Regions from separate parts of the Devosia sp. GW821-FHT12F11 genome, predicted to be linked through region 2. Evidence: predicted binding sites of a transcription regulator. Region 2 holds the regulator's gene; each other region holds the start of a gene.
What was found. Region 2 encodes PhoB, which activates phosphate uptake and scavenging genes when phosphate is short. Its sites were predicted from a motif close to TGTCATNNANCTGTCAT; they were not measured.
Positions count from the first base shown of each region.

Region 1: the regulator PhoB is predicted to act here: its motif matches at 2,087-2,103, upstream of AC1ROK_RS09660 (PhoX family protein).
Region 3: the regulator PhoB is predicted to act here: its motif matches at 2,094-2,110, upstream of AC1ROK_RS15000 (bifunctional 2',3'-cyclic-nucleotide 2'-phosphodiesterase/3'-nucleotidase).

Region 1 covers NZ_JBXAPX010000002.1:832,224-835,497, forward strand. Annotated here, with positions in the region: gene AC1ROK_RS09660 (PhoX family protein) at 61-2,034, opposite strand; gene AC1ROK_RS09665 (putative bifunctional diguanylate cyclase/phosphodiesterase) at 2,358-3,274, opposite strand, start outside.
Region 2 covers NZ_JBXAPX010000002.1:431,004-434,277, forward strand. Annotated here, with positions in the region: gene AC1ROK_RS07690 (amidase) at 1-1,446, shown strand, start outside; gene phoB (phosphate regulon transcriptional regulator PhoB) at 1,579-2,280, opposite strand; gene phoU (phosphate signaling complex protein PhoU) at 2,380-3,075, opposite strand; gene pstB (phosphate ABC transporter ATP-binding protein PstB) at 3,094-3,274, opposite strand, start outside.
Region 3 covers NZ_JBXAPX010000004.1:444,074-447,347, reverse strand. Annotated here, with positions in the region: gene AC1ROK_RS15000 (bifunctional 2',3'-cyclic-nucleotide 2'-phosphodiesterase/3'-nucleotidase) at 14-1,990, opposite strand; gene ypfJ (KPN_02809 family neutral zinc metallopeptidase) at 2,212-3,111, shown strand; gene AC1ROK_RS14990 (neutral zinc metallopeptidase) at 3,123-3,274, shown strand, end outside.

The DNA of each region.
Region 1 (3,274 bases), 400 kb from region 2:
CTCCCCCTTCATGGGGGAGGATGGGAGGGGGCCGTCTGCTTCAGTTAGCCCGCCCTGCCATCAGCTGCCGATCACCCCGCCATCGTCCTTGCTGATCACCACCAGTGAGGGGCGCGGGCCCTGGCCGTCGATGAAGTCGGGCCAGTTGGTGCCGGCATCGGCGATCGAGGTGGAGTCCTCACCGTCTTCAAAGCGCAGCTCGCCCGGGTGCTGGATGGAGAGGAACATGGTCTTGCCGTCCGGCGTGAAGGCCGGCGAGCAGACTTCCGAGCCGACCGGCGGCAGGTAGAACAGCTTAGGCAGCGCCTTGCCGTCGCCTTCCGTGTCGGCGGCATAGAGCGCATCGTTGAAGCCGGCATCCGGCGGGCCGTCGGTGGTGACCCAGAGGCGGCCGGCGGGATCGACCGACAGGTTGTCCGGGTCGGTGAACCAGCCATTGGCCGAAGTCTCGGGGTGGCAGAGCGCGTGCGAGGCCGGATCAGTCGGGTCGCCGCAAAGGATGAAGGCATCCCAGGTGTAGTCGGTCGCGGCATGGTCGGGCGCCTCGGGGGCGCCCGGCGGGGTGAGCTCGAGGATATGCCCGTCGGGGTTGGGGGCGCGAGTATTGGCGACGTTGACCTGTTCGCCGGCATCGCCTTCGCCGGCCGGCAAACGATCCTCGTTCTCGGTCATGGCGATATAGACGCGGCCGGTTTTCGGGTGCGGCACGAAGCCTTCCGGTGCGTCCATCGGGGTGGCGCCAAGGAGATCGGCGGCCATGCGGGTGCGGAGCACCACGTCGGCCTGGCTGTGGAAGCCATTCTCCGGCGTCAGCGGCCCCTGCCCCTGCACCAGCGGCAGCCAGGTCAGCTTGCCCTCGGCATCGAAGCGGGCGGTGAAGAGCGTGCCTTCGTCGAGCAGGTCCTTGTTGGCGGCGCGGTCGGTGGGATTCCACGGCTTGGAAGTGACGAACTTGTAGAGGTACTCGAAGTCGTCATCGTCGCCCATGTAGAGGACGACGCGGCCATCGGGGGCCACGGCGACCTGCGCTCCCTCATGGGTGAAGCGGCCGAGCGCGGTGCGCTTCACCGGCTTCGACGCGGGATCGAACGGATCGATCTCGACCACCCAGTCGAACTTCAGCCACTCGTTCGGCTCATTCTCGAACTTCAGGCGGGCGTCGATGCGGCTCAAGGCATAGCCGTCATTTTCTTCCTCATCCCAGCCCTGGCGCTCCACCAGTTCCTGGTCGGGGAGCGTGGTGTAGTCGCCGGCAAAGATGTCCATGCCGCCTTCTTCGCCCGACAGCATGGTGCCCCAGGGGGTGATGCCGCCCGAACAGTTGGAGATCGAGCCGAAGACGATGGTGCCGGTGGGGTCGATGCTGGTCTTCAGTCGGTCGTCGCCGGCGGCGGGCCCGCTCAGGCGCATCTCGGTGCCCATATGGACGCGGCGGTTGTACTGCCCATCGGTGACGACCTGCCATTGGTTGCCGGTCTTCTTGACCTCAACGACGGAGATGCCGGTGGACGCTGCGACGGCGCGGATCTGTGCGTCGGTGAGCTTTTCCCGGTAATCCTCGTCGGTCAGGCCGGGGAACATCAGGTAGGGCGAGGCATATTCGTGGTTCACCACCAGCAGGCCATGATCATTGGCCTCGCTGCCCTGCGGCAGCGACAGGAAAGCTGTGAAGTCGTTGTTATAGCCGAACTGCTTTTCGGCGGCCGCGCCATCGAGGGTCGCGACGTCGAAGGCCGGGCTGTCGGCGAACAGCTTGTCGCCCCACTTGATCAGGATCTGGCGGGAGTAGCCCTCGGGCCAGTGGTCGGTCTTGTCGGTGACGCGGCTCAGCTCGGGAAAGGTGAGGCTCGACGACGAGTTGGTCGCGGCGGCGGCGCGGCTGAAGCCGAGGCCGGAAGTGGCGAGCGCGGTGCCGGCAAGCAGCCCCTTCAGCACGGTGCGGCGGGAATAGCCCTCGGCCATCAGGTCGGAATATTTGGTGGTGAAAGACTGGCGGCGCGTCGGGCGCGCGCGGGTTTTCAAACGATCGGTCATGCTGACGCTCCTGAAATATCGTGGAGCCGTGCGCCCGGCAGGCGACGCCGCTGTGACGGATGGATGACGGTGGGGTGACGGGCGAAGGAGATGCAGCGATGCACCGGCCTTGTCCCCTCTCCCTGAGGAGAGGGTGGTGCAGCTAGGACCGCCAGGTCCGTAGCGGAACCAGGTTGAGGGGCTCAGCTTCTCAACGAGCGTTCGCCGTACCGCTTCACCCCTCAACCGGCCTTCGGCCACCTTCTCCCTCGGGAGGCGCTATTGCGCCCCCTTGGAGGGGAGAAGGGACGTAGCTGCCGGCGGCTCTGTTCCCCCTGGATGCCCTACCCCGCTTCCCGCTCTTCGAACGGCGCCTCGGGCATGGCGTCGGAGGCGAGGACCAGGCGGCGCACGGCGTCGCGGGCCATCGGGCGGGAGATCAGGTAGCCCTGCGCCTCAGTGTAGCCGGCGGCATGCACACCGCGCAGTTGCGCGGCGGTCTCGATGCCTTCGGCGGTGGTCGCCATCATCAGGCGGGCACCGATATCGGCCACCGCGGCGACGATGGTCTCGGCTCCTTCGGCGCTGTCGAGCGCCCTGATGAAGGTGCCATCGATCTTGATCTTGTCGAACGGGAAGGCGAGCAGATAGCCGAGCGCCGAAAAGCCGGTGCCAAAGTCGTCGAGCGCGATGCGGACGCCGAGCGCGCGCAGCTGGCGCAGGGTGTCGAGGCTCTGCTCGGAGTTCTCGAGGAACACCGACTCGGTGATCTCGATTTCGACGCGCTCGTGGGCGATGCCGGAGGCAGCAAGCGCCTGGACCAGCGTGGTGACGAGGTTCCCGCGGACCAGTTGCATCGACGAAACGTTGACGGCGATCTTCAGCTCGCCCGGCCAGCGGGCCGCCTCGGCCAGCGCCTCGCGAATGACCCAGTCGCCGATCGGGACGATCAGGCCGGTATCCTCGGCGACCGGGATGAAGTCGCAAGGCGGAACCAGCCCGCGCTCCGGATGCTGCCAGCGCAGCAAGGCTTCGAAGCCCGAGAAGGCGTGGGTGCGGAGGTTGAGGATGGGCTGGAAATGCAGCTCGAACTCACCGTGCTCGAGGGCGCGGCGCAGGTCGGCCTCGAGCCGGCGGCGGTCGACGCCGATGCGGTTGAGCTCGGGCTCGAAGCAGCGGATGGCGCCGCGCCCGTCGCGCTTGGCGGCGTAGAGAGCGACGTCGGCATTGTGCAGCAGCTCGTCAGGTTCGTTCCCGTCGG
Region 2 (3,274 bases):
GAAATGGCGCGACGCATCCGCCAGCGCGAAGTGTCGCCGGTCGAGGTGATGGAGGCAACGATCGCGCGGATCGAAGCGCGCAACCCCAGCCTCAATGCGCTGATCTATCTCGGTTTCGACGATGCGCGTCGCGAGGCGAAGGCGGCCGAGGCAGCGGTGATGAGCGGAGCGGTCCTGCCGCCGCTACATGGCGTGCCGTCAGCGATCAAGGACCTGTTCGATTTCAAGCCGGGCTGGCCGACAACCTTCGGCGGGGTGCGGGCACTCAGGGACAACATCGCGCAGTTCTACTGCCCGTTCGCCGAGCGGATCGAAAAAGGCGGCGCCATCCTCGTGGGCAAGACCAACGCGCCGGTGATGGGGTTGCGCGGAGTGACCGACAACTACCTGTTCGGGCCGACCAGCAACCCGTTCGACACGACACGCAACCCGGGCGGTTCCTCCGGTGGCAGCGCAGCGATCGTCGCCGATGGCCTGGTGTCGATTGCCGAGGGCACCGATGCCGGCGGCTCGATCCGCATCCCCGCGGCGTGGTGCGGGGTCTATGGCTACAAGCCGGCCTTCGGGCGCGTGCCGGTGGTGATGCGGCCCAATGCGTTTGCCGGCGACCTGCCCTATGTGTTCGAGGGACCGATCACCCGCACGGTCGAAGATGCGGCGCTGGCGATGAGCGTGCTCGGCGGCTACGATCCGCGCGACCCGCTGAGCCTAGACGAAACGGTTGACTACCTCGGCGCCCTGAAGAAGTCGATCAAGGGGTTCCGGATCGGCTACAGCCCTAATCTCGACGTGTTCCCGGTCGATCCGCGGGTGGCGGAGACGGTGAAGCGGGCCGTCGCCGCGTTCGGCGAAGCCGGCGCAGAGGTCGAGGAAATCAAGCTCGGCATCCGCTATTCGCAGCGCGAGCTGAGCGACCTCTGGCTACGGCTGATGATGCCGCTCAACCTGGGAACGCTGGAGGCGGTGAAAGCCGGTGGGCTCGACCTGCTCGGGCAGCATCGCGGGGATTTCCCACCGGAGTACCTGCACTGGATCGAAAGCTACGGGCAGACGATGACGGCGGCGGACCTCCGCCGCGACCAGGCGATGCGGTCGGAGATTTACGACGCGTTCCAGGCTGCCTTCGCCACCTATGACCTGGTGATCACCCCGACGGTCGCCGCGCTACCAGTCAAGAACGAGGTCGGCGGCAACACGCACGGGCCGCGCGAGGTCAACGGCGAGGCCGTCGACCAGGGGATCGGCTGGTGCCTCACCTACCCGCTCAACTTCACCGGGCATCCGGCCGCGTCGATCCCGGCCGGGCTGGTGGATGGGCTGCCCGTCGGCATGCAGATCATCGGGCGACGCTACGCCGATGCCGATGTACTGGCGGCCAGCGCGACGTTCGAACAGCTGCGGCCGTGGGCGGACAGTTATCGGATCTGTGCGGAGCGGGTGATTTAGGGGACTCGGTTCCACCCACCGGCGTCATTCCCGCGCAGGCGGGAACCCAGTGCGGACTATCGGCCCTCGCTGGCGTTGAGACATCCCACTGGGTCCCCGCCTTCGCGGGGATGACGCCGGTGGGTTTGGCGCTCAACTCACCGCCGCAAAGCGCTCGTCAAAGGCGTAGCCGGCGCCGCGGACGGTGCGGATCGGGTCGGCGTCGCGGTGGCGGTTGATGGCCTTGCGCAGGCGCCCGACATGCACATCGACGGTGCGCTCGTCGACATAGACATCGTTGCCCCAGACGCCGTCGAGCAGCTGCTCGCGGGAGTAGACGCGGCCGGGGTGGCGCATCAGGTATTCGAGCAGGCGGTACTCGGTGGGGCCGAGGTGCACTTCGCGGCCGCCGCGACGGACGCGGTGGCTGGTGCGATCGAGCTCGAGGTCACCGGCTTTCAGCACCGCAGTGACGAGCTGCGGGCTCGAACGGCGGAGCAGCGCGTTGATGCGGGCGAGGAGCTCGGGGATCGAGAACGGCTTCACCACATAATCGTCGGCGCCGGTGGCGAGGCCGCGGACGCGCTCCTCTTCTTCGCCGCGCGCGGTGATCATGATGATCGGGGTGCGCGCGGTTTCCTCGCGAGAGCGCCAGCGCCGGCAGAGTTCGATGCCAGAAAGGCCAGGCAGCATCCAGTCGAGCAGGATCAGATCCGGGACGCCGTCGCGGATGCGCTCCACCGCCTCGTCGCCCGAGGCGGCGGTGGCGACCCGGAAGCCTTCGGCTTCCAGGTTGTAGCGCAGCAGGACGGCCAGATCGGCTTCGTCCTCGACGATCAGGATGGTAGCGGACATCGGATCACCCCTAGAGTGCTTTCAGGACAGCTACGGACCTGAGAGCTCTGGAAATCAAAGGCTTAGACCTTCGCCGTCGCAATGAGACGGCGAAGGGATTCAGCGCGGCTGGCGCTGCTGTTCGTCGGCGCCGAGGTGGCGGCCGGTTTCGAGATAGTAGGCGGCTTCGGCGATGTTGGTGGCGTGGTCGCCGACGCGCTCGAGGCTCTTGGTGCAGAACAACAGGTGCGTGCACTGCGTGATGTTGCGCGGATCTTCCATCATATAGGTGAGCAGTTCGCGGAACAGCGAGTTGTACATCGCATCGACCTCGTCATCGCGGCTGCAGACCTCGACCGCCGCGGCGGAGTCGCGATTGAGGTAGGCATCGATGGCGCTCTTCAGCTGCCGCGCCACCAGTTCCTTCATGTGCTTGACGCCATTGTAGAACTTGGGCGCGAGACCGAGCGACTCGATCTGCATGGCGCGCTTGGCCAGCTGCTTGGCCATATCGCCCGTGCGCTCGAGATCGTTGGCGACCTGGATCGAGGTCACCACCATGCGCAGGTCCGCGGCCATCGGCTGGCGACGCGCGATGATCGACACCGCAGCGTCGTTGATGCGCTGCTGCATGTCGTCGATCTTCTTGTCGAACAGGCGCACGTCCTGGGCCTGCTTGTGATCGAGCTTGAGCAAGGCGACGGCCGACTCGGTGATGGCCTGTTCGACCATGCCACCCATCTCGGAAATGGCCTTGTTGAGGTTGGTGAGTTCGTCCTCGTAAGAGGAAACGATGTGCTCGTTGAGCGATGCCATTCTCGAATTCCTCTCGGATCAGCCGATACGGCCGGTGATGTAGTCCTGCGTCTGCTTGTTCTTGGGATTGGTGAAGATGTCCTCGGTCTTGCCTTCCTCGATGAGCTTACCGAGGTGGAAGAACGCGGTCTTCTGGCTGACGCGGGCGGCCTGCTGCATGGAGTGGGTGACGATGACGATGGTGAAGTTCTCACGTAGC
Region 3 (3,274 bases), on a different contig from region 2:
CCGCCCTTGGTGGTCAGAGCGTGATGCGGTACTCGCCGAAGCCGTTTTCGCTGGTCTTGCCAGTCGCTTCGATCTTCACCGCGGTGACGTCGGCGAGGTGTTCGGCGGCTTTTGGGCCGGTCTCGAACAGCACGGTACCGCCGATCGGGGCGAGCGACCAGTTGCTGTCCGCCTTGGGCTCGATGGTCTTCTGATCGATGATGTAGCGCACGATGATATCGCGGTTGGTATCGGGGCCCTTGAAGATGATCTTGTCGGGCCCGATGCCGGGGAAGGTTCCGCCGCCACCGGCGCGATAGTTGTTGGTGGCGACCACGAACTTCTGCGCTGGATCGATCGGCTTGCCGTCGAATTGCAGGTCGATGATGCGACTCTCGGTGTTGCCGAGGTCCTCGCCCTTGGGGCCGTATTTCGACGGCTTGGTGACGTCGATCTTGTAGGTGACGCCGTCGATGACGTCGAAGTTGTAGGCCGGGAAATCGAGGTTGATCAGCGGCTGGTCGGCGCCGCCTGCTGCCACCTGATTGAAGATGCCGGCCGAGCGATCGAGCCAGTTCTGCACATCCTGGCCGGTGATCACCACAGCCTGGATGGTGTTGGGGTAGAGGTAGAGATCGGCGACATTCTTGATCGCCACCGGCCCCACCGGCACATCGGTGTAATAGTCCGGGCCGCCACGGCCTCCGGCCTTGAACGGCGCCGCGGCGCTCAGCAGGGGCAGGGCCTCGTACTCCGTGCCCTTCAGCATCTGCGTGAGGTACCACTTCTGGGCGATGTTGACGATCTGCACGCTCGGATCGTCGGCGACGAGCGCGAAGTAGGAGTGGAGCGGGGCGGCCGTCTCGCCAACCGGGCGGCGAATATAGGCGAGGGTCTCGTCGTGGTCGTCCTGCGCTGCGGCGAGGATGCCGGCGACGCTTTCGACCAGCGGCTTCACCTTGCCCTCGACGCGCTCGAAGATCGGGCGGGCCTCGGCCGTATGCGAGACGACGCTCCACTTGCCGTCATCGGCCTTTTCGAGCAGCAGGTCGATCAGGCCCATATGCGAACCCCAGAAGCCGGCCATCACGGCGGGCTTGCCGGCGAGCGTCCCGGCGGTGAGGTCGGCGCCTTCGAGGCCTTCAAAGTCCTTGGAGTTGGGGAACACCAGGTGCTGGTGGCCGGTGACGATGACGTCGAGGCCCTCGACCGCAGCCAGCTGCAGGGCGGCGTTCTCGGCCTTGGGCTGACCGGTGTCGGCGGCGATGCCGGTATGGGCGAGGGCAATGACCAGGTCGGCGCCTTCCGCACGCATCTTCGGGATATAGGCCTTCGCCGTCTCGACGATGTCGCGGGTGTCGACCTTGCCGGCGAGGTGGGTGTTGTCCCAGGTCATGATCTGCGGCGGCAGGAAGCCGATGAAGCCGAGCTTGATGGTCTGCTTGGCGCCGGCGCCGTCAACCAGTTCCTTCTCGACGATCTTGTAGGGCGCAACATAGGTGGTGTCGGCCAGCGGATCGGCGCCGAGTTCGCCCTTGGCGAGGTTGGCCGAAACGATCGGGAAATTGGCGGCAGCGATGGCGGCGTCGAGGAACTCGAGGCCGTAGTTGAACTCGTGGTTGCCGAGTGTGCCGACCTCGTAGCCCAGGGTGTTCATCGCGGCGATGATCGGGTGCGGCTCGTTGGTCAAGCCCTTTTCGTAGGCGATGTAGTCGCCCATCGGGTTGCCCTGGATGACGTCGCCATTGTCGATGAGGATCGAGTTGCCGGCTTCGGCGCGGATCGAATCGATGATCGACGCGGTGCGGGCGAGGCCGAGCGTGTCGTTGGGCGCATCGGCGTAATAATCATAGGGAAACACCGCGACGTGCAGGTCAGTGGTTTCCATCAGGCGGAGGTGGGCCTGGCCGGCGGCTGCCTGCACCGCGAAGGGGTGCAGCACCACGGCGGCGCCCAGCGTCGCCGAGCCGGCGAGGAAGGCGCGGCGGGAAATTGAGTAATTGTAGTTCATTGACGTCTCCCACAACATTTGAACAAAGCGCGACCAGACGGAACGTCGGCTCTCCTGGCCGGTTATCCCGCATGGCGATCTGGGCTTCAGATGCCGCCGCGACGTGACGTTGGAATGACGACGGCAATTGTGACAGTGGCCTTTCTGGACCGTTTGGTCAAATTTGCTGTCGCAAGGCGAATGGCAGTATTGTTACTGGGCTGGTCCCATGGAGATTCCGGATGAAGTGGCAAGGGCGTGAGCGCAGTTCGAACATCGAGGACCGGCGCGGCCAGGGTGGCGGCAACATGGGCGGCCTTGGCGGCGGCCGCATTCCGATCCCGATGGGACGCGCCGGCGGCGGTGGCCTGGGGCTGGTCGGCATCATAGTCGTCTTGGGGATCATCTGGTTCGCCACAGGGCAGAACCCGATCGACATTCTTACGGGCGGTGGTGGGGGGACGACGACCTCGCAGAACCAGCAATGGGCGCCGCCCCCGACAAATGCCGGCGAGGATGAACTCGCCAACTTCGTCGGCGTGGTGGTCAAGGATACCGAGAACCTGTGGGGTGAGGTGTTCCAGCAGAACAACCTGACCTACCAGCCGCCCAAGGTGGTGCTGTTCTCGGGCGCCACGCAGTCGGCTTGCGGCACGGCGCAGTCGGCCTCGGGGCCGTTCTATTGCCCCAACGACAAGAAGGTCTACATCGATCTCAGCTTCTACGATCAGTTGCGCCGCCAGTTCGGCGCGCCGGGCGACTTCGCCCAGGCCTATGTGATCGCGCACGAGATCGGCCATGCGGTACAGGACCAGACCGGGGTGCTGCCGGAGTTCAATCGCCAGCGGGCGTCGATGAGCCAGGAACAGCAGAACGCCTATTCGGTGCGAGTCGAACTCCAGGCCGACTGCTATGCCGGAGTGTGGGCGAACTACGTCAACCGCGAGAACCTCTTGGAGCAGGGCGACACCGAAGAGGCGATCACCGCGGCCAACGCTATCGGTGACGACACGCTGACCCGCGGGCAGGTGGCCGAGCGCAATTTCACGCACGGCACCTCGGCGCAGCGCATGGCGTGGCTCAAGAAAGGCATGCAGACTGGCGACGTGAGCCAGTGCGATACGTTCAAGGGTTCGATCTAGGACAACAGAAAATGGGGCTGATCCCCGCGGGTGCACTGCCGCATGTGAAGCGGTTCGGCTGGTCCGGCGTCCTGGCGCTGGGCGTGGTGATCGTGATGCTGGCGGGGATCAATCCCATCACGTTGATCAGCGGCAAGGTTTCGCCGCCGCCGCCGCCGACCTC